Regions from separate parts of the Sedimentibacter sp. genome, predicted to be linked through region 1. Evidence: riboswitches for the same ligand, from Rfam matches in the RefSeq annotation. Region 1 holds a riboswitch; the other holds the start of a gene.
What was found. A riboswitch is a leader RNA that binds a small molecule or an ion and turns the genes downstream of it on or off. The one in region 1 is predicted to bind cyclic di-GMP.
Positions count from the first base shown of each region.

Region 2: it holds a riboswitch for cyclic di-GMP, as region 1 does, so the genes downstream of both, AAGU76_RS14555 (hypothetical protein) here and AAGU76_RS17050 (S-layer homology domain-containing protein) in region 1, are expected to answer to the same signal.

Region 1 covers NZ_JBCFAS010000005.1:103,781-113,815, forward strand. The annotation lists gene AAGU76_RS17040 (sigma-E processing peptidase SpoIIGA) at 1-77, opposite strand, end outside; gene AAGU76_RS17045 (FAD-dependent oxidoreductase) at 273-2,825, opposite strand; gene AAGU76_RS17050 (S-layer homology domain-containing protein) at 3,065-7,060, opposite strand; cyclic di-GMP riboswitch class I at 7,289-7,376, opposite strand; gene AAGU76_RS17055 (diguanylate cyclase) at 7,417-8,862, opposite strand; partial or broken gene AAGU76_RS17060 (S-layer homology domain-containing protein) at 9,051-10,035, opposite strand, start outside.
Region 2 covers NZ_JBCFAS010000003.1:570,971-581,005, reverse strand. The annotation lists gene AAGU76_RS14560 (TAXI family TRAP transporter solute-binding subunit) at 1-400, opposite strand, end outside; gene AAGU76_RS14555 (hypothetical protein) at 874-1,785, opposite strand; cyclic di-GMP riboswitch class I at 1,900-1,981, opposite strand; gene AAGU76_RS14550 (YdeI/OmpD-associated family protein) at 2,281-2,841, shown strand; gene AAGU76_RS14545 (helix-turn-helix transcriptional regulator) at 3,034-3,231, opposite strand; gene AAGU76_RS14540 (hypothetical protein) at 3,221-3,439, opposite strand; tRNA gene AAGU76_RS14535 (tRNA-Leu) at 3,659-3,743, opposite strand; gene AAGU76_RS14530 (peptidylprolyl isomerase) at 3,966-4,709, opposite strand; gene AAGU76_RS14525 (HPr family phosphocarrier protein) at 4,773-5,039, opposite strand; gene whiA (DNA-binding protein WhiA) at 5,041-6,003, opposite strand; gene AAGU76_RS14515 (NUDIX hydrolase) at 6,013-6,438, opposite strand; gene AAGU76_RS14510 (class I SAM-dependent RNA methyltransferase) at 6,577-7,728, opposite strand; gene AAGU76_RS14505 (sigma 54-interacting transcriptional regulator) at 7,747-9,180, opposite strand; gene AAGU76_RS14500 (SAM-dependent methyltransferase) at 9,274-10,035, opposite strand, start outside.

The sequences.
Region 1 (10,035 bases):
AGCCTGCCTGTCAGAAAGAGCAAAATAAAATCTATCAGGAAATTTTCAGCGAAGACATATTCAACATAATAAACCATCTCAACCCCGCTAAATGAATATATTTCAAACAAGCACAGCCGTAATATTTGCGAAATCACATTATTCATTATAATTTACTCATATAAAATATTTTGTCATTTCATGTAATCAAAAAAATAAAAAAATACGCGGTAAAAACCGCGTACTAGGAATAACGAGTATAATTACCGTATATGAGTGACGTAATCACACTGCTATTTAAACTTCGCAACCATCTGTTCCATGTCTTTCTTGTTTTCAAATCCCTGAACCAGATCAACAGTCTGAGAAGTATCACCTATCAGGATTCCACCTGTCAGTATGCCTCCCTTGAAGTACAGTTTCTTATATCCATTGATGTCAGTCTTCTTGAATGTTTCATACTCGGTGTTGGGGTCTGACCCTACGTCGCCTATGGAGAACACACTGGACCCGAATGCATTCAATGTGGTGGAAGGAATGATGGTCTCGTACCGGTGATTTCCTCCTATGACATTAATGCCTGCTGTCTTGCCCTGTTCTATGGCTTCGCTCCAAAGAGCATAGTTGATTCCGTTGTATTCTGCACAGTCCCCGCAAGCAAAAATATCCTTAACGGAAGTTTCCATCCTGCTGTCTACAACAATGGCTCTTTTTATTTCAACTCCGGTACCTTCTGCCATCTTTGTGTTTGCCTTTACGCCTGTGGATAAAACTATGACGTCTGCGTCAACGATATCACCGTTATCAAGAAGTATGCCGGTCACACTTCTATCACCCAGAATCTCTTTAGTACCTACTCCTTTTTTGAATATGATTCCTGCATTATGGACTATTTGTTCCAGAACCGCCGAAGCGTCCTTGTCAAGCTGTCTGGGCAAAATTCTGTCTACCATTTCTATTACCGTAACTTTCAGCCCCAGGTTCGCAAGCTCGTTGGCTGCCTCAAGCCCAAGAACGCCTCCTCCTATGACAGCGGCTGTCGTCTTGCCCTTGGCATATTCCTTTATTGCCTTACCGTCCTTTGCATATCTTAAGGTAAATACACCTTCCTTTTCCCTGCCTGGGAATGGAGGAACAAACACTTCAGCTCCCGATGCAATTATAAGCTTCGTGTATTCAATTTCCTCTCCGCTTTCAAGAACAACCTTCCTGCCTGCAGCATCTATGGATGAAACGACCTTGTTCAGAAGGAGGTTCACATTGTTTTCCTTCATCCACTTTTCATCCTTTATGGTCATGGATTCGATTGTAATGCTGTCGTTGCTGAGCATCTTGGAAAGCTGCGGTCTGTAGTATCCCATCACGTCTTCCTTGGAGATTATGGTAATGTCGCTTGCCTGGTTTCTTTTTCTTATTTCAACAGCAGCTCCCATGCCTGCACCGCTGGCGCCTATTATAACTATTTTTTCTTTAACGTTTGAAACTTCACCGTCTCCCTCATCCTCAAGCATGACAAAGTATTCCGGCCCCACGCCGCAAACAGGGCATCTTTCCGGCGGATTTGCACCTTCAACGATCTCGCCGCACACAGTGCATTTCCATCTGAAGGTTTTATTATCGCCGGCAGTAACAGCTTCTTTTCTTGCGCCAGGCTCCACTGTATAACCGAATTCAATCCCGAATTCGTAAGCTGTCTTCAGCTGCTCTTCCGATGGTTTGAATCTTATTTTCAAGCCTTCGCCAAAGGGCTTGAGCCTTATTTGTTTTATTCTTTGCATAAGGTTTGGTACAGCTTCGCCGCTCCAGCCATATGAACCAAAGGCAGAAGCATGCTTGCCCTTATAAACGGGAGGAAACATTTTTATGAGCAGACTCCAGATTGGTTCCAGCGCTTCGCCGACCATTGTAGGCGAACCGAACAGAACACCGTCTGCCCAGTATATTCTTTCCAGCACCTTCTTTTCATCTTCGTAAACCATGTCGTAAAGTTCAACCTTGATTCCTGATTCCATAATCCCTTTTGCTATTTCTTCAGCCATTTCCCTGGTGTATCCGTAAGCAGAAACATACGGTATCACTACCAGCTTTCCGTCAAAAGGTTTCTTCTCCGTTGAATATTCCTTGGACAGGTTGATTATTTTCCACGGATCCTGGTCAAGAACAGGGCCATGACCGGTGCAAACCATATCTATATCAAGGTTCTCAATTTTACTTATAGCCTGCAGAAAGAACGTCTTGAAAGGCCCAAATATGTTGTCAAAGTAATATTTGAATGCTTCCATATAGTCGCCTTCATTGGTTAACGTGCTCTGAAGCACTGTATCCAGCGAATAATGAGCACCAAATGCATCGCAGGTGAACAAAACCTTATCTTCCATAAGATATGAAAACATTGAGTCCGGCCAGTGAAGGAATTTGGCATCAATAAACCTGAATGTCCTATCTCCCAGCGACAATTCATCCCCATCCTTAACAACAATTGATTTAAACTGTACATTGCAGATATGGGTCATAAATTCTATTGCCTGCTTTGATCCGACTATCCGGATGTTAGGATTCATGTGAATAAGCTTTTCGATAGAACCCGTATGGTCCGGTTCAGTATGGTTCACTATTATATAGTCAACCTTTGACGGTTCAATGTCAATCTCCTTCAGTTTTTCAAGATAATCCTCAAAGCATTTCAGTTTAACTGTTTCAATCAGCGCAATTTTTTCGCTGCCCCTTACAGCATATGAATTATATGTTGTTCCGAACTTGGTGCGCATTATTATGTCAAAAACTTCAAGCCCAGGGTCAAGGCTTCCTACCCAAAATATATTTTCCTTTAATTTCAGTGACTTCATGATTCCTCCTTTAGTGAAACTAAGAATGATTAACGTAATAAATATACCCTGCTTTTCAACAGCCAAAACTCAGTCCTTTAAAAATATTAGTTATAATGAAACAAAAAATTAAATTTCAGCCCGGTTCTGCTTGTTATAATTTTAACTCTATGGTATTTTTTTGTAAATGCATTTCATACGACAAAATAATGCTAAAAAAAGAAGCGGAGCAAAAGCTCCGCCACTGAATCTTATTAAGTTTACGGCCATACCTTGTTGGGTTTAAGTCCAGTCCAAAGTTCGTCCTTGTCATCTTCGATAACATAATTGTGACTGTTTGTTGCTTCCATTACAGCTTCGTAGTACCAGTCGCTGCTTTTTATATCCGGCCAGAACATTGAATCCGGATGTATATTTTCTTCCGGTACTACCCTACCCAGTACATTGTTGATCAAAGTCATAGCTTCTGCTCTTGTAATGTCCTGCTCAGGTTTGAAGGTTAAATCAGGATAACCCTTGATCCATCCCTTGTTTTCGGAAGATGTAATATACTTCTCAGCCCAGTGGCCGAAAATATCCGTGAACTTGCTGGTATTGTTAAGCTCCAGTTTATCAAACTTAGCTGCTATGGTAGCAAATTCTGCCCTTGAAATAGGATCCGACGGTCTGAATGTTCCGTCAGGATAGCCTTTGATAATGCCTGCATTGTACAATGTTGATATTGCACGATTTGACCATCCATGGTTTTCCAAATCCGTAAACGGATTGTAATCACTCAGCAGGCTGTTTCTGCTTTCGTCAGTCAGCAATCTGTAGAATATCATCGCCACTTCTTCCCTGGTTATGTTGTTCAGAGGTCTTATATCTCCCTCAGGATAACCAATTACGTACGCAAAGTGGTCAAGCTTCTCAAGATCTGCCAGCGGAACGTCATTGTCTGGAATGTCTTCATCGTCATCATCATCGTCGTCATCGTCTCTGTCCATGTCGTAGTACAAGTTAACCGTAGTGGTTGTTACCAGCTTGATTGCTGATGCTGTTACTGCTGACCCTGTTGTTACTGATTCTGATGGAACTTCAACAATGATAGTTTCTTTGTCTGTTTTTGTACTGATTTCTCTTTTTACATATGTGTATCCCGAATCATAGTGAAGCTGCACATAGCTTGTAATATCGCTTTCTGCCGGCGTGCCTGTTCCATTCTTTGAATATCTCTGGTTGTATGCGTATGTGTTATAACCTGTTTCATACATCCAGTTAACCTTATGCAGATTTGATTCAATAACATCATACTTTGAATAGTAGAAGTTAATAACATTCTCATCTTCGTTTAATGTCACTGTAATCGATGCAGAACCCACAATATTGTAATTTTCTACATCCTGAGCTATCTCAGTAACCTCTTCACCAAATGCTCCAAATTTGTCAACACTTGGGACAACCGATAAACCGGTGTCTATATCCAAATAATTAACTTTGTATGCTACTTCATTTACTTTGTTTGTTACAACAAAGCCTTCATAAACATCACCTGATATTTCTGGAGTGTAGCCAATCACGCCGGATTCAGCAACTGTATATTCCGAATAATCAATTACATTGAAATCCCAGTAGCCATCTCCACTCATTTCATATTTAGGCAATTTGAAAGAATCTGTCCATTTGTTCTCTGCATTTAATGTTAAAGTCAAACCGGTTGATTCTTTGTTGGCATCAAGTAATGTAACTGTTACCTCTTTGCCTGTAGGACCGTCCCAAACCTTGGTCACCGGTACATGAATTGCTTCAATGTTATATACGCCAAAGCCATCGCTTGTTCCCCAATTATTGACTATAGCAAAATAATCATCCAGCTCATCTTCAATAACATAATATTGTTCAAATTCTTCTTCACTTACTTTATTAGGTAAGCTGAATTCACCTTCCCAATATTCCCAACCTTCTATATACTGTGGTTCTATTGTTATTGAATCAATTAAATCGTCATTTCCATCATATAAATGTAGAGTTATGCTGTCTGGCTTTTGAACGGATGACGCAACTAAACTCATATACTGCGGTTGTTCATAATCACTGATCCATTGCTTGTGGACCGGAACTTTCATTTCAGTTGAACTGTATTGTGCCACATACGTTGCATTGCCTGTTACCGTTGCTGCCACTGCCGGTGACCAGCCTGTAAATGTCCAGCCGCTTTCGTGATTGTTTTCTGCATCCGGTGCTGCCGGTGTAACGTCTCCGTATGTCAAATTCGGAGTTGATTGTTCTGCAAATGTTCCATGGTCTCCAGGCTGGTATGTTACTGTGTACTTATCCTGTGTCCATGTTGCCACATATGTTGCATTTCCTGTTACTGTTGCTGCTACTGCCGGGCTCCAGCCTGCAAATGTCCAGCCATTGTCATGATTGTTTTCTGCATCCGGTGCTGCCGGTGTAACGTCTCCGTATGTCAAATTCGGAGTTGATTGTTCTGCAAATGTTCCATGGTCTCCAGGCTGGTACGTTACTGTGTACCCTTCCTGTGTCCATGTTGCCACATATGTTGCATTTCCTGTTACTGTTGCTGCTACTGCCGGGCTCCAGCCTGCAAATGTCCAGCCGCTTTCGTGATTGTTTTCTGCATCCGGTGCTGCCGGTGTAACGTCTCCGTATATCAAATTCGGAGTTGATTGTTCTGCAAATGTTCCATGGTCTCCAGGCTGGTATGTTACTGTGTACTTATCCTGCGTCCATGTTGCCACATATGTTGCATTTTCTGTTACTGTTGCTGCTACTGCCGGGCTCCAGCCTGCGAATGTCCAGCCACTTTCGTGATTGTTTTCTGCATCCGGTGCTGCCGGTGTAACGTCTCCGTATGTCAAATTCGGAGTTGATTGTTCTGCAAATGTTCCATGGTCTCCAGACTGGTATGTTACCGTGTACTTATCCTGTGTCCATGTTGCCACATATGTTGCATTTCCTGTTACTGTTGCTGCTACTGCCGGGCTCCAGCCTGCAAATGTCCAGCCATTGTCATGATTGTTTTCTGCATCCGGTGCTGCCGGTGTAACGTCTCCGTATGTCAAATTCGGAGTTGATTGTTCTGCAAATGTTCCATGGTCTCCAGGCTGGTATGTTACTGTGTACCCATCCTGCGTCCATGTTGCCACATACGTTGCATTACCTGTTACTGTTGCCGCTACTGCCGGGCTCCAGCCTGCAAATGTCCAGCCGCTTTCATGATTGTTTTCTGCATCCGGTGCTGTCGGTGTAGCATCTCCGTATATCAAATTCGGAGTTGATTGTTCTGCAAATGTTCCATGGTCTCCAGGCTGGTATGTTACCGTGTACTTATCCTGCGTCCATGTTGCCACATATGTTGCATTTCCTGTTACTGTTGCTGCTACTGCCGGGCTCCAGCCTGCAAATGTCCAGCCATTGTCATGATTGTTTTCTGCATCCGGTGCTGCCGGTGTAGCGTCTCCGTATGTCAAATTCGGAGTTGATTGTTCTGCAAATGTTCCATGGTCTCCAGGCTGGTATGTTACTGTGTACCCATCCTGCGTCCATGTTGCCACATACGTTGCATTGCCTGTTACTGTTGCCGCTACTGCCGGGCTCCAGCCTGCAAATGTCCAGCCGCTTTCATGATTGTTTTCTGCATCCGGTGCTGCCGGTGTAGCGTCTCCGTATGTCAAATTCGGAGTTGATTGTTCTGCAAATGTTCCATGGTCTCCAGGCTGGTATGTTACCGTATAGTACAATACAATTATTGTAGCACTTGTACCTGTAAAGCTATGTCCGCCAGCTCCGAGATCTGCTCCGATGGTGAAGTTCCCATCTGCCGGTAAAGTTCTGTTTCCTAAATTAACTATAACCCAGTGATGTTGACTTGCATTTTTTGTTATATAATCACTAACTAAAAATGTGGTACCTTTAACAACCAATGTTTCATCATCAGGATGTTCGCTCTTAACCTCCGCAGTTATTCTAACCCCATCAAATTCAATGAATTGAACTGTTTTTGTATCATGGGCTGTAAAAGCAACATAAAGATTTTTAGGTGATGAATTATCATACCAAAATGCTGCAACTTTTGAATGTTCATTAGTTGAACTTATAGTTTGCGTGAAGTCATTTCCATCGAACAATTCACTTACTTGTGCATCTGTATACGTTACAGTTGAAGCACTGACAATACTACTCGGTAATGCCGGCATCATCATCATTAAAGCAATCACTAAACAAACAACTTTTTTAAACACATTTTTGTTCATAAAATTTCCTCCTTTCTTCAATAATTGTTTTTCTAACCTTCTCTTGTAAATCCAATCTTTAATAAGCATTTCAACATTTGCACCCCCTTTCTACATGTCTATTAACAATTGATATATAGCAACAACTAGCCCCCCTGTAAAGGTAGTTGCAACTAACTGATTAAGTTTCATAGCAATTTTAAATTTGCTGTAAGAAACAAAAAGCTGCAAAATAATATCTTCAGATTATTTTGCAGCTGAACGGTCATAGTACTTTCATACTTTAGACTTCAAAGCTTTGCGTCCCTGCCTTTCAGCAGGTTTGCCAAATATTCAATTTTACATATTTACCATATTATGTATAAATGTAATCATTATTATACAATTTGTTCTTCATTTTCCATGATATTCACAAACAATTCGGCAATCTTAGGGTCAAATTGGCTGCCGGCCTTCTCGCTGATTTCCCGAAGGGCTTCACTGTTTGACATTCTTGTTTTGTATGGTCTGTCATTGACCATTACATCGTAAGCATCCGCGATTGCGAAAATTCTTGCGACTACAGGAATTTCTTCATTTTTAAAGAGACCGGGATATCCCTTTCCGTCCCATCGTTCATGATGAATCAAAATCAATTCGTCAATTGGAGAAGCATCTCTGAATTCTCTCGCTATATAATATCCTATCTCGCTGTGCCTCTTTACGGTTTCCCATTCCTCGCTGTCCAGTGACCCTTCCTTTTGAAGTATATTTCTTGATACTCCTATTTTACCTATGTCGTGAAATTCACACAAAAGTCTTAATTCTTCCTTCTCTTCCCTTGACAGTTCCATTGCATCAGCCATGATCATTGTCAGATTTTTAAGCCTCTCGTAGTGGGATTTCGTTTCATATGTAATTTTCTCCAGCCTGCTCTTTAGGAATTTTATCATGGATAGCTTTGCTTCCTTGCTTTCCTTGAGCTTTTTGAAATACATCCTGTCTTCGGCTTTCTTCATGATTTTGTTTAAATCTTCATCTTCAGTTTCCTTTGTGGCAACTCCGAAGCTGATACTTATTTTTACATAATCCAATGTGTTGGTCTCACATTTTGCCTTGACCCTCTCAACAATTTCCGTTGCGGTCTCTGCTGTGGTTTTAGGCAGCAGCACTACAAATTCGTCTCCGCCGACCCTGCTTATTATATCTTCATCCCTGAAAGAACTTTTCATGATTTCAGATGCTTTTTTCAGGGCCTCATCGCCCATGCCGTGTCCAAATGCATCATTGATAAGTTTTAATCCGTTAATATCTCCCATTATAAGGCTGATTGGGAGCTGCCTTTTAGTATCAAGTCTGGACATCTCTTCCTCAAAGAAATTCTTGTTGTACAGTCCGGTTAATCTGTCCTTGTAATACAACTTTTCTCTGTCTTTCAGGAAATAAATGTTGCCTTGTTCATCTTCAGACTGGCTGTAAGGATACGGCACCCCTTGTTTAATATGTGTAACATCAACATAATATATTGTCATCAGGTCTTCCTGGGTGCTTTTGTCGGTAAATACACTGATCAGGTACCATCTTTCCATTTCCCTGATGTACATTTCAAACTTCAGTCTGGTTTTTGGAATCACGTTGAAATACAGGTCCTTGAATCCTAATTTATCAGAATAGTCGATGACGATTTCCGAGAACTTTTTCCCTTTGATGTTTTCAGGATTTATCCCGGCAGCCTTATAGAAGGTTTCACTAATATAAACCAGTACATAATCTATAAAATTGCCGCTTTTATTGTACACTGCCTTAAATTTAAGATAGAAATCATTTTTAGAAGGGTATTCCATTGCTTCACCCCATTTCAGGAAATATGACTAGCTAATTTGCTTAATATAATTATATATCTCATGAATTACATTTTTATTATTTGACAATTTGATTTCAATTACAATTCAATTACAAATTGATTTCACTTTTTCTCATTCAATAACGAAAAGAAGCAACCATTCAATGGTTGCTTCCGGTTAATTACCTATTACGGCCATACTTTATTGGCTTTCATATCTGTCCAGAGTTCGTCTTTGTCGTCCTCATAAATGTAATTGTGGCTGTTTGTTGCTTCCATAACAACTTCGAAGTACCATGCATCACTTGGATTATCCGGCCAGAAAACTGCATCCGGGTGTATATTCTCTTTCGGAACTGATCTTTCAAGGACGTTATTGATGAGTGTCATGGATTCAGCCCTCGTGATATCCTGCTCGGGTCTGAATGTCATATCCGGATATCCTTTGATCCATCCCTTTGTTTCAGAAGAAGAAATATACACTTCAGCCCAGTGGCCGAATATGTCCGTAAATTTACTTGTACTGCCCATTTCCAGATTATCGAACTTGGCAGAAATGGTCGCAAATTCTGCTCTTGTTATAGGTTCGGACGGTCTGAACGTTCCATCCGGATAGCCTTTCAGAACACCGGCATTGTACAGCGTTGAAATCGCACGGTTGGACCATCCATGCCCTTGTAAATCAGTAAACGGATTCGTGTCACTCAACAATTTGTTTCTGCTTTCATCCGTCAGTAATCTGTAGAAAATCATTGCCACTTCTTCCCTGGTTATGTTGTTGAGAGGCCTTACGTCTCCTTCAGGATAACCAATAATGTACGCAAAGTGATCAAATTTTTCCAATGTTGCCAACGGCGGATCAGTGTCAACAATTATTACCGGAGGATTGGATCTCCTGTTCCACTGTGCATAAAGCGTCACGTCGCTGCCTTCTATAAAGAATTCTTTTCCGGCTGTGTATGAAATTCCCTTACCGTCTGACTGAGTGTTCCAACCGGTGAAGCTGTATCCTGACCGCGTAAACATGTTTGCCAAGACTGTAACTTTTTCACCATATTCATATGGATTAAGCTCATCGGATATTACCGATGGAGTACCATAGTTTGAATTGTAGTATACATAGTATGGATTCAATGTATATGTGAATGTTATTGTCACTGATCCATCCGGCATT
Region 2 (10,035 bases), on a different contig from region 1:
TTAAATCCTCTGCAGGTGTTTTTCCTTCAAATGCACCGAATGCACCATAAGCCTGTGCTACAGAGTCAGACATCACTATGGCCAGTTCCGCATCCCCGTTCAAAATAAGATTTATATTTTCCACGGATGCTCCTGTTGCCTGAGCTGAAGACTTGTACCCTAATTTATTCTGAAATACGCTGGAGAAAGCTCCTCCTATAGGATAGTACAAACCGCTGGTAGGTCCTGTTGCTACAGTTATGAAATACTTGCTCTTGTCGATTTCCTGAGCCGTATTCTGCTCCTTGTTTTCTTCTTTTGTATTTTCCTGTTTGGCAGGAGTGCCGTTGCTGCAAGCTGTGACTGATGAAGTTGCAAGCAGTGCCATTGTTAGTAGTAAAACCATTTTTTTGCGAATCATAATTATTCTCCTCCGTTTATAAAAAATTCTAAATGATTGCATTATTGTAATACACATATGAATGTTTGTCAATTCATCATTTCATGCAATCGTTTCTATTTTTGCACGTAAACGTTTTTGCTTGTTATTTTTGCATGTAATTTTAGATAAACTTCACCAAATTTCGCACATGCTCTATCTTTAATTGAATTCACGCGTTTTAGCGAGTCAATCGTGACTATATTCTTTTTTGCATATTCTTGAATACAATATTTTCCATCAAGTCTGTGTGCACAGCGTCAAATTGCAACCAAATTGTTAAGAAGGTGCATTTTGCTTCAATACAATCGTCTCCGTTTACCTTTCTTGTGTCTAGCTTAAAATTCGTCATCACTGATTTCAAGCTCATTGTTAATGTCTGAAATCCCTGTTGGCTGCATAATAAAACAGCGGCTCTTTGACAAGAGTCGCTGAATAATATAATTCTCTGGTATTTACAACTTTTCCTTCAATCCTGCAACAGCCATTGCAAACTTCTCCAGATCTTTCTTGGACTTGTTGGCTCGATGCTGTTCCGCGGTTAACCTTTGATGAAGCTCATTGATAATTTCAGAATGTCTTGTGGCTTCTTCAGAGAAGTAATCCATTTTGCCGTAAATTGTCTCCAAGTCATCTCCAAGGCCTTTAAATTTGCAGCTTGTACATTTTGACTTTTCAACGATCAGCTCCTGCTCTGCCTGTAGTTTTATTTTTCGCAGGGCTTCAGCCTCCAGGTTTTTCTCGGCAATCATATTTTCCATATTGAGTATCTTCTGCCTGTAAAGTTCCAATTCTGTACTTTGCTTATCGTTTCTTGATTTTTCAAGTTCAACCTTTTGCTGAAGTTCTTGATAAATTTCATTATTAACTTCATCATGAATTTCTTTCAACGATATCTTACTTTCCAACTCGGATATTTTTGATTTCAAGATCATATTTTCCTTCTCCAGCCTTGAGGCATATTTCTTTATATGCTCAGTTCCCAGGTTGTTTTCAGGCAAAATTTCGTCATATTCCTTGTACGTCTGAACCGTTTCAGGAATCTCACTGCTCACCCGTACAACCCTTTGGGTTTCATAGGTCCTGGAATTCTGATAAGACGGCAAAATCAAATCTTTCTTTATTTTTTCTATTTCCCTGCTTCTTGCAGTTTCCACACCAGTTTGTTTTTCATAGAAATTGGTTATCTTATCCCTGGCATACTTGATTTCACGCTGTGTAAAGCTGGTAACGGTAAATTCATTGCTGTCACCGGAAATCAACCATTCCCAAAATTCTTCATAATTCTTTACCATTACATTATAAATGTTGTACCTAGTATAGTTATAATGTATTTCGATGTAGTAAACCGATTTCCCTTCTTTCATCGAGCTTCACCTCCAAAATTGTTTAATCCTCAGAGAGCATAGTCATTTGAAATAAAAAAGCCCTGAATGGTAACCCAAACAAAGCCAATACTCTTATAGTATGTATTTGCACAGTTTGGTAACCCGGCTGTCTTGGATAACCTTAAGACCCGTGGCTTTGCGTCCTCAACTTTCGCTAAGTTTGCCTTTTTCATTATGCTGCAGATAATTAATTATATTTTAAGCATTGACATTTGTCAACAACATGCTGACAGATAAAAATATTAATTAAATTATTTGTCGAAATATATAAATTTTGCCTTTACAATCCTAACCGGAACCATTGAAACATCATTCCAGATTGGTTGGAACCAACCATCCGCACAGTGTAATTTTTTATTAATCGGAGTATTCAGGCATGATAAATTTCCTTCTTCTGTACGTGAGAATTTGATGGTATAATAAAATCAAAACAGTTTGTTTTAGACGAGTAAGCTGACTTAACGGGGTGAAAATATGAGTGAGATTTTAGTTTTTTCCAACAGGGCAACGTTTCGTGAATGGTTACACAAAAACGGAACAAGTAGTGAAGGTGTATGGCTGCTTTTCGGCAAAAATGGCGGGCCAGCCACGCTTACTGCTGCTGAGGCATTGGAAGAAGCCCTTTGCTACGGCTGGATCGATGGACAAGTGCAAAGCATTGACAGCACAAAATATAAGAAATATTTTGCGTGCCGTACGGTAAATAGTAAATGGTCGAATAAAAATAAGGAGCTAGCTATGAAACTTGAGGAAAAAGGGGTAATGACCGATTATGGCAGAGAGAAAATAGAGGAGGCCAAGAAAAATGGTCAGTGGAATGCTCCTAAGTCCCCAGTGACTTCCGTTGAACAGATAGCAGCTTTATCTGATTTGCTGAAAGAACATGAACCGGCCTATACGAATTTTCAGGCCATGTCCCCATCTGTAAAAAAGACTTATACACGGGCATATTTTGATGCAAAAACAGATGCCGGACGGAATAGCCGTTTGTCATGGATGATTGAGCGCCTCAATAAAAATCTAAAACCCATGTAATAGGTTTTAATCTTCAGTTTATCGCACACGGCTCACTTATTCTTATTACATTACCCGTATTTAAAAAAACAGCGTCCCTCTTCTGAGAATCGCTGTTTTTGTTTTTGTTATTGGTACGGATGGCAGAACTTGAACCTGTATGGAGTTACTCACACAGACTTAAAGGAATGACGGAAGTACTGCTTCCGTTTTTTAACAATCATCAAGTTCAAAGATTACTTCAACAGGTGTTTTTAAAAGTTTGGCCAGTTTCATTGCAAGCTCAAGCGTTGGATTGTACTTATTGTTTTCAATGGCATTGATTGTTTGACGTGTAACACCCAGCTCTCTTGCTAAATCCTCCTGCCGAAGTCCGATTTGTTTACGAAGTTCCTTAATTTTATTTCTCATCTTTACTCAGTTTCCAATTAAGGAATTGGTTTATTCCCAGGTAGATGACGTTTTGAGTAGTTAGCAAAAAGGATGCAGGAGAATTAAAAACACCTTTTATAAAATAATCATATAATGTCCATACAAATAAAAACATGACAGTGTAAAACCATGCCCATTTAATCGCCTTAAAGCTTATAGACAATTCCATTTCATCCATCTTTCTCATGAGTACCCCCTCAGGCAATTTATTTTATATTCGATGCAGTACAAATACCGCCCAAGAACATTTCACGAACGCATAATGTAAAACGTTCTTTACATTTATAATATGCTACCTTGCAAGAAATGTCAAGAACTTTTTACATTTCACCGCAACTCTCTTAAACATATTAACCAGTGCGAAAAAAACAGCGACCCTCATCTGAGAATCGCTGTTTTTTTTAATTGGTACGGATGACAGGACTTGAACCTGCATGGAGTTACCCACACGGACCTGAACCGTGCGCGTCTGCCAATTCCGCCACATCCGCATGTCGCTTTATTATATTAACACAAGGGTATTGATTTGGCAACATCTTTTTTAAAATTTTTATAAAAATTACTACATTGCATGTTTTTCCTGCAAGTTGTTAACAAGCGTCAGTTTTTAAGGCGCTTTTATGCACAGGCTGGTATTTTTGTACACAGCTTTAATCCGTATTATGTTTCTGTTTATCACAGGCGAAACAAAACCCCGCTTTCGCGGGGCAACTTTATTCCATGTAATACACTTCGTACTTGCCGGTCAGTTCAGCTTTCTTTTCAAGATATACCTTTTCTTGTTTTTCAGCAAAGAAACCGTCCTTCACTTCCTGATACACTTCTTCAAACTCTGAATTTCTTGCCGGTATGTGGTCTGTAAGTTTAATGATGTGGTAACCGAACTGTGTCTTTACAGGGGAGCTAATTTCTCCGACCTGCATGGAAAATGCCGCATCCTCGAACTCCTTAACCATTTGTCCTCTGCCGAACTGTCCCAGCTCTCCTCCGTTTTGCTTTGAAGGGCAGCTTGAATAATTGGCTGCAGCTTCCTCAAACTTCATACCATCAGTAATGTCTTCAAGTATTTCATTTGCCTTTTCTTCAGAATCCACAAGTATGTGACTTGCCTTGACCATTTCCTCGGTCTTATAGATTTCCTTGTGCTGTTCGTAGTAGTCCCTGAGCTCCTGGTCGGACACTGTTATGCCGTTGAACATCTTTCTTAGGGAATACTGCTGCAGCAAGCTCTTTTTCATGTTGTTCAGTACATCGATAAATTCCTGATCCTGTTCGAGATTTTTTTCCACAGCCTCAGAATACATAAGCTCATGCATTACAAGTTCGTCAACCAGCTTCTTTCTTCCTTCCGGTCCTCTGAAATATGATGCATTTTGTCCAAGGTTATTCATCAAAGCATTCATGTCCGATTCCTTAATTTCTCTTCCGTCCACTACAGCCAATACTTTATTTTCCATACTTTCTCCTATGTTTTTTATTTTGGGCAATAAATAAGAGGGTTGCCCCTCCTTTTATTTCTTTTATTCCTCTTCTTCCATGAATTCCAACAAGTTTGACAATTCAGCAATGCATTTGTCCTCATCGGAACCTTTTGTGAGAATAATAAGTTCATCGCCTTTCATGGCACCCAGCGCCATTATGCTGATGATGCTCTTCCCGTTAGCTTCCTGTATGCCTTTTTTAATGATAATCTCACTGTCAAAATTTCTGGCTTTTTTTACAAATATTGCTGCCGGTCTAGCGTGCAGGCCTATCTTATTTTTCAATATTACTTTTTGTGATCTCATTTTATACACCTCTTTTCTCATGTTCTAATAAATCTTCGGCAATTTCCTCGATTTTTCTTAATCTATGATTCACACCTGACTTGCCTAATGGTGGATTTAGCATTTCTCCAAGTTCCTTAAGACTCGCATTGCTGTGTTTAAGCCTTAAATATGCAAGTTCTCTCAAATGATCGGGAAGCTTATCGATAGCTTTGTGCTTTTTCAAAACCTTGATACTGTTTATCTGCCTCATGGAAGTGTCCACAATTTTGTCAAGATTGGCAGTTTCGCAGTTTATTACCCTGTTGATCTGATTTCTTGTTTCTTTTACTGCTCTTACGTTTTCAAAATCGAGCACGGCGTTGTTTGCTCCCATGAGAGCCAATAAATCCGAAATCTGCTCGCTTTCCTTAATGTAGGTTACATAGTTGTTCTTTCTATAAATTGTCTTGCCCGTTATGCCGTAAGATTCAAGAAGATTGCATATTCCACGGCTTTGCTCCTCCCGGCTGCTTACGAACTCGGCATGATACGATTTTTCAGGATCGCTTATTGAACCGCAGCCCATGAATGAACCCTTTATGTAAGATCTCCTGCACAGGTCGTTTGTGAGCAGTTCGTCCGGAACTCCGTAGTCAAAGGACATTATGTTGAAGTCTTCCTTTTGGGCTACCCTGGTGTCAAGCAAAAATTGTTTTGCCAATTTATCTTCAATTCTTATGATGTAATTGTTATGCTTCTTAAGTCGGTTGGTTTTCTCCACGCTGACCTGGGTTGAAATTTCAAAAGCGATTTTCAAAAGCTTGAATATACGCCTGGCTACTGCAGCATTTTCCGTAGAAAATTCAACTTCCATCCTGCTGAATCCCTTGAAGCTTATGTACCCCATGGTCCTCACCAAGGCTGCCGTCTCTGCACGCGCAGCAGTCTTATCAGTTATTTCGCTCCTGGACAGCTCATCTTTGATCTTAGAAGAAAAAGTCATGTTATCACCCTACTTGTAGCAATGAAATTTAATGTCTTCAACAGCTTTTTTTATTATCTTTCTTTCATCGTCATATCTGGCAATTATCAATGACCTTTCAAAGGGAAGGAATTTAGCTTCTGCGAAACCCTCATTTTTTTGTGCAGTACAGTTCATGTTACGTGCCATCATTAAATACCAGTGGACTTCCTTGTTTATATGAACCCTGTCCATATAACTTGTTCTGTTGAATTCATAGTTGATTTTACCGAGATATTTGATGGTCGTTACCTTAGCCCTGGTTTCTTCATACACTTCACGCAAGGCAGTCTCTTTAAGCGATTCGTTTTCTTCAACTCTTCCTTTCGGAAGAACCCAGTCTCCGTTAAATTTCCTTAACATAAGAATGCTGTTCTTGAAAAAGACGATCCCCCCAGCACTTACTTCTTCAATCATATATGCTCACCTTTTAAATATTGTAGATTATATAATAACATAATATTTTAAAAAATCAAACATATATTTACAGTGTACAATAAAAATGAATTAATTTCAACTGATTTTCAGATATTTTCTTTACAATACGGAATTTTTTTAGCTTTGTTTATCTTCCGGTCTTTCGCCGAAATACTGGTAATAGTCGACTCTCACGTCACCGTTGAACAGCTTTCTTTTCCTGTCGGCCTTTCTTCCAAAATCCCTCTCAAAGCTTTCAATTGAAGTTATTATGTAGCATGACCATGTTTTATCCCTTCCGAACACCTTGCCCAGATGATTGTGTAAATTTTGTATTTGGGAAACGTCTCCGATTCTCTCTCCGTAAGGAGGATTAGTTATCATTATGCCATGGGAACACATTGGCTCCTTTATGTGCATGACATCCTTCACAAAAAATTCTATGCAGTCGTCAACTCCTGCTTCAATGGCATTTTCCTTTGCAATTTTCACGGCCCTTTCACTTATGTCAGAAGCGTAAATTTTAATTTCAGAATCAAGGTCGATTTGTTTTCTGGCTTCAATCTTAGCTTCTTTCCAGCGCTCTTCCGAAACTGCGGGCCAGCTTTGGGAAGCAAAGCTTCTGTTCAGGCCCGGAGCGATATTTCTCCCTATGAGAGCCGCTTCTATGGCAATGGTACCGGAACCGCACATTGGATCATAAAGCACTCGTTCCTTGTTCCAGTAACTTAATTTAACCAGTGCTGCCGCCATGGTTTCCTTAAGGGGCGCCTCCATGGATTTTTCCCTGTAGCCTCTTTTAAACAGTCCTTCCCTGGCGCCGGTGGTATCGATTGAAACGGTTGCAATGTCCTTATGGATGGATACCAGTATTGTGAATTCAGCCCCTGTTTCAGGCATCCATTCAACATCGTATTCTTCACAGAGCTTCTTGGATACAGCCTTCTTAACGAGGGCCTGACAGTCCGGAACGCTGTAAAGCTTTGACTTAATGGACTTGCCTTTCACCGCGAACCTACCGTCTTTTGTAATCCACTTCTCCCAAGGAAGCTCGTAGGTTTTGTCGAAAAGCTCTTCGAAGCTCAACACTTCAAACTGTCCCATAACCAGCATAACCCTGTCGGCACATCTCAAATTTATGTTTGTTCTAGGTATATCCTTCACATCTGCGTCAAAGTACAGCCAACCGTTGTCGGTGGTCACATCCTCATATCCCAGGTCGTTGAGTTCTCTCTTTACTACCGCCTCCAACCCGAAGGCAGTAATTGCGGCTAATCTTATTTTATCCATATTTTCCTTTCTAATCATTTATTTTGTTTGTTCATCGGCGTTGATGCCGTACTTATCCATTTTGTAATACAGCGTAGTTCTTGGAATTTTAAGCTGCTTGGCCGCCAGAGCCTTGTTGTGGTTCATTTCCTCAAGCGTCTTTATAATGATCCTTTTTTCGATTCTTTCCAGGTATTCTTCTAGACCCGTATCGCTGTTCATTATATCATTAACGTTTACAACCCTGTTTATTTCATCGACCTCAATCTTCTGAAGCTCATAGGGAAGAAACTCCTTCTCGATTTTGTCCTTGCCGCTTTGAGCAGCAATAACAACCGACCTTTGAATGACGTTTCTCAGCTCCCTTACGTTGCCTCCCCAATTGTATTCATTGAAGATATCCAGTACCTCATCAGGAATTTCCACGATGTTTATGCCCTGTTCCATGCAGAACTCCTGCAGAAACTTGTTGGCAAGGAGCACAATGTCCCCCTTCCTTTCCCTGAGAGGTGGAATGTTAACCTGAAACACATCAAGCCTGTAGTAAAGGTCCTTTCTGAATTTATCCTGGCTTATGAGCTCACGTATGTCCTTGTTTGTTGCAGATATTATCCTTACGTCGATTTGTTTGTGTTTGTTGGAACCGATTCTGGTTATCACTCCGTCTTCCAGCACCCTTAGAAGCTTTGGCTGAAGTTCCATGGGCATGTCGGCCACTTCATCAAGGAACAGCGTTCCTCCTTCAGCTTCCTCGAATTTTCCCATTTTGCCTTCATTTCTGGCGCCTGTAAAGGCTCCGGCCTCATATCCGAATATTTCACTTTCGAAAAGCTCTCTGGGTATGGCGCTGCAGTTTATGGGAACGAATTTGCCCTTTCTTCCGCTTTCATAGTGTATAGCCTTTGCAAAAAGCTCCTTGCCGGTTCCGCTTTCACCTTTCAGAAGGATGTTCAGCGGTGACTTTGCAATGTTCTTGCACAGGTTGATTATCTGTATGAAGCCAGAATTATTGCTGATTATTTTTGAAAAATAAGCCTCACCGGATGAGGCAATCTTCGAATATTCCTTTTCCAGCTGCAGGAGATTTGTCTGCGTCTTGTTCAAGAGATCGCTCAATCTGACAATTTCCGTTATGTCACGGTCTCTAGCCAGACCTCCTATGAGATTGCCGCTCTTGTCGTACAGAGGAACAGCGCTTGAAACCACAAAGCTGTTTTGTCTGGGACTGTTGTATATGTTGAAAAATGAAGTTTTTCTTTCCAGAACCCTTGGAAGAATGGCGTTTGGGAAAAAGTCACGGATATCCTTATCGATGATGTCTTTCTTTTCAACGCTGAAATACTGCTCAGCCGTAGAATTGAAAAAAATTACTGTTCCGTCCTTGTCAACAACAGTAATGGAATCCGGTATGTTATCCAGTATGTACTCGAAAACTCCTCTGTCATGTTTGTTAAAGCCTTTTTCGCCCACCATAACCCCCTGCTGCTAATTAATAATTAATAATGAACAATTGGGGAAGGAATTGTGCTTTGCACAATTCCAACAATAATTATTAATTATTTACTATTAATTGTTAATTGCATTGTAATATTTTTCAATAAATATATCGTTTAGGTTCCAGAATTTCTTGAATGACTCATACTCTTCAGATGCTTTTTCCGTGTCCTTGTTTGTCTTCACTGCCCTTATGAGTATGTTTTTAGGAGTGTGCTCCATAGCAATGAATTCCATTAGCTGCACCCTGTAGCCCCTGGTCTCCAGGAACAGGCTTCTCAATGAATCCGTCACAAGGGATGACATTCTTTCCTTTATGAGGCCGTGCTTAAGCATGGCCTCAAGATTTTCATTTTCTATCTTGTCGTAGAACTCATGCTGGCAGCATGGAACAGACAGGATTATGTCAGTGTTCCATCCGATTGCCTTCACAAGAGCGGCATCTGTGGCCGTATCGCAGGCGTGAAGCGTCACGACCATATCCACCTTTGACTTGTATTCAAAGTCCTTAATGTCACCGTAAAGAAACTCAAGATGCTGGTAATTCAGTTGTCTTGCTGTTTGGTTGCAAAAATCTATTACATCCTTTTTTAAATCAAGGCCGATTATTTTCACTTTTATGTTTCTTACAAAAAAGAAATAATAATACAGGGCAAATGTGAGATATGCCTTGCCGCATCCGAAGTCAATGATCATGAAGTCATCCTGAAGCTTTCTGTCCTTCAGCGAATCGTCGACTATTTCCAGAAACTTGTTGATCTGCTTGAACTTGTCATACTTCTTGGCAAAGACATCACCTTTGTCATTCATTACTCCAAGGTGGCACAGAAAGTC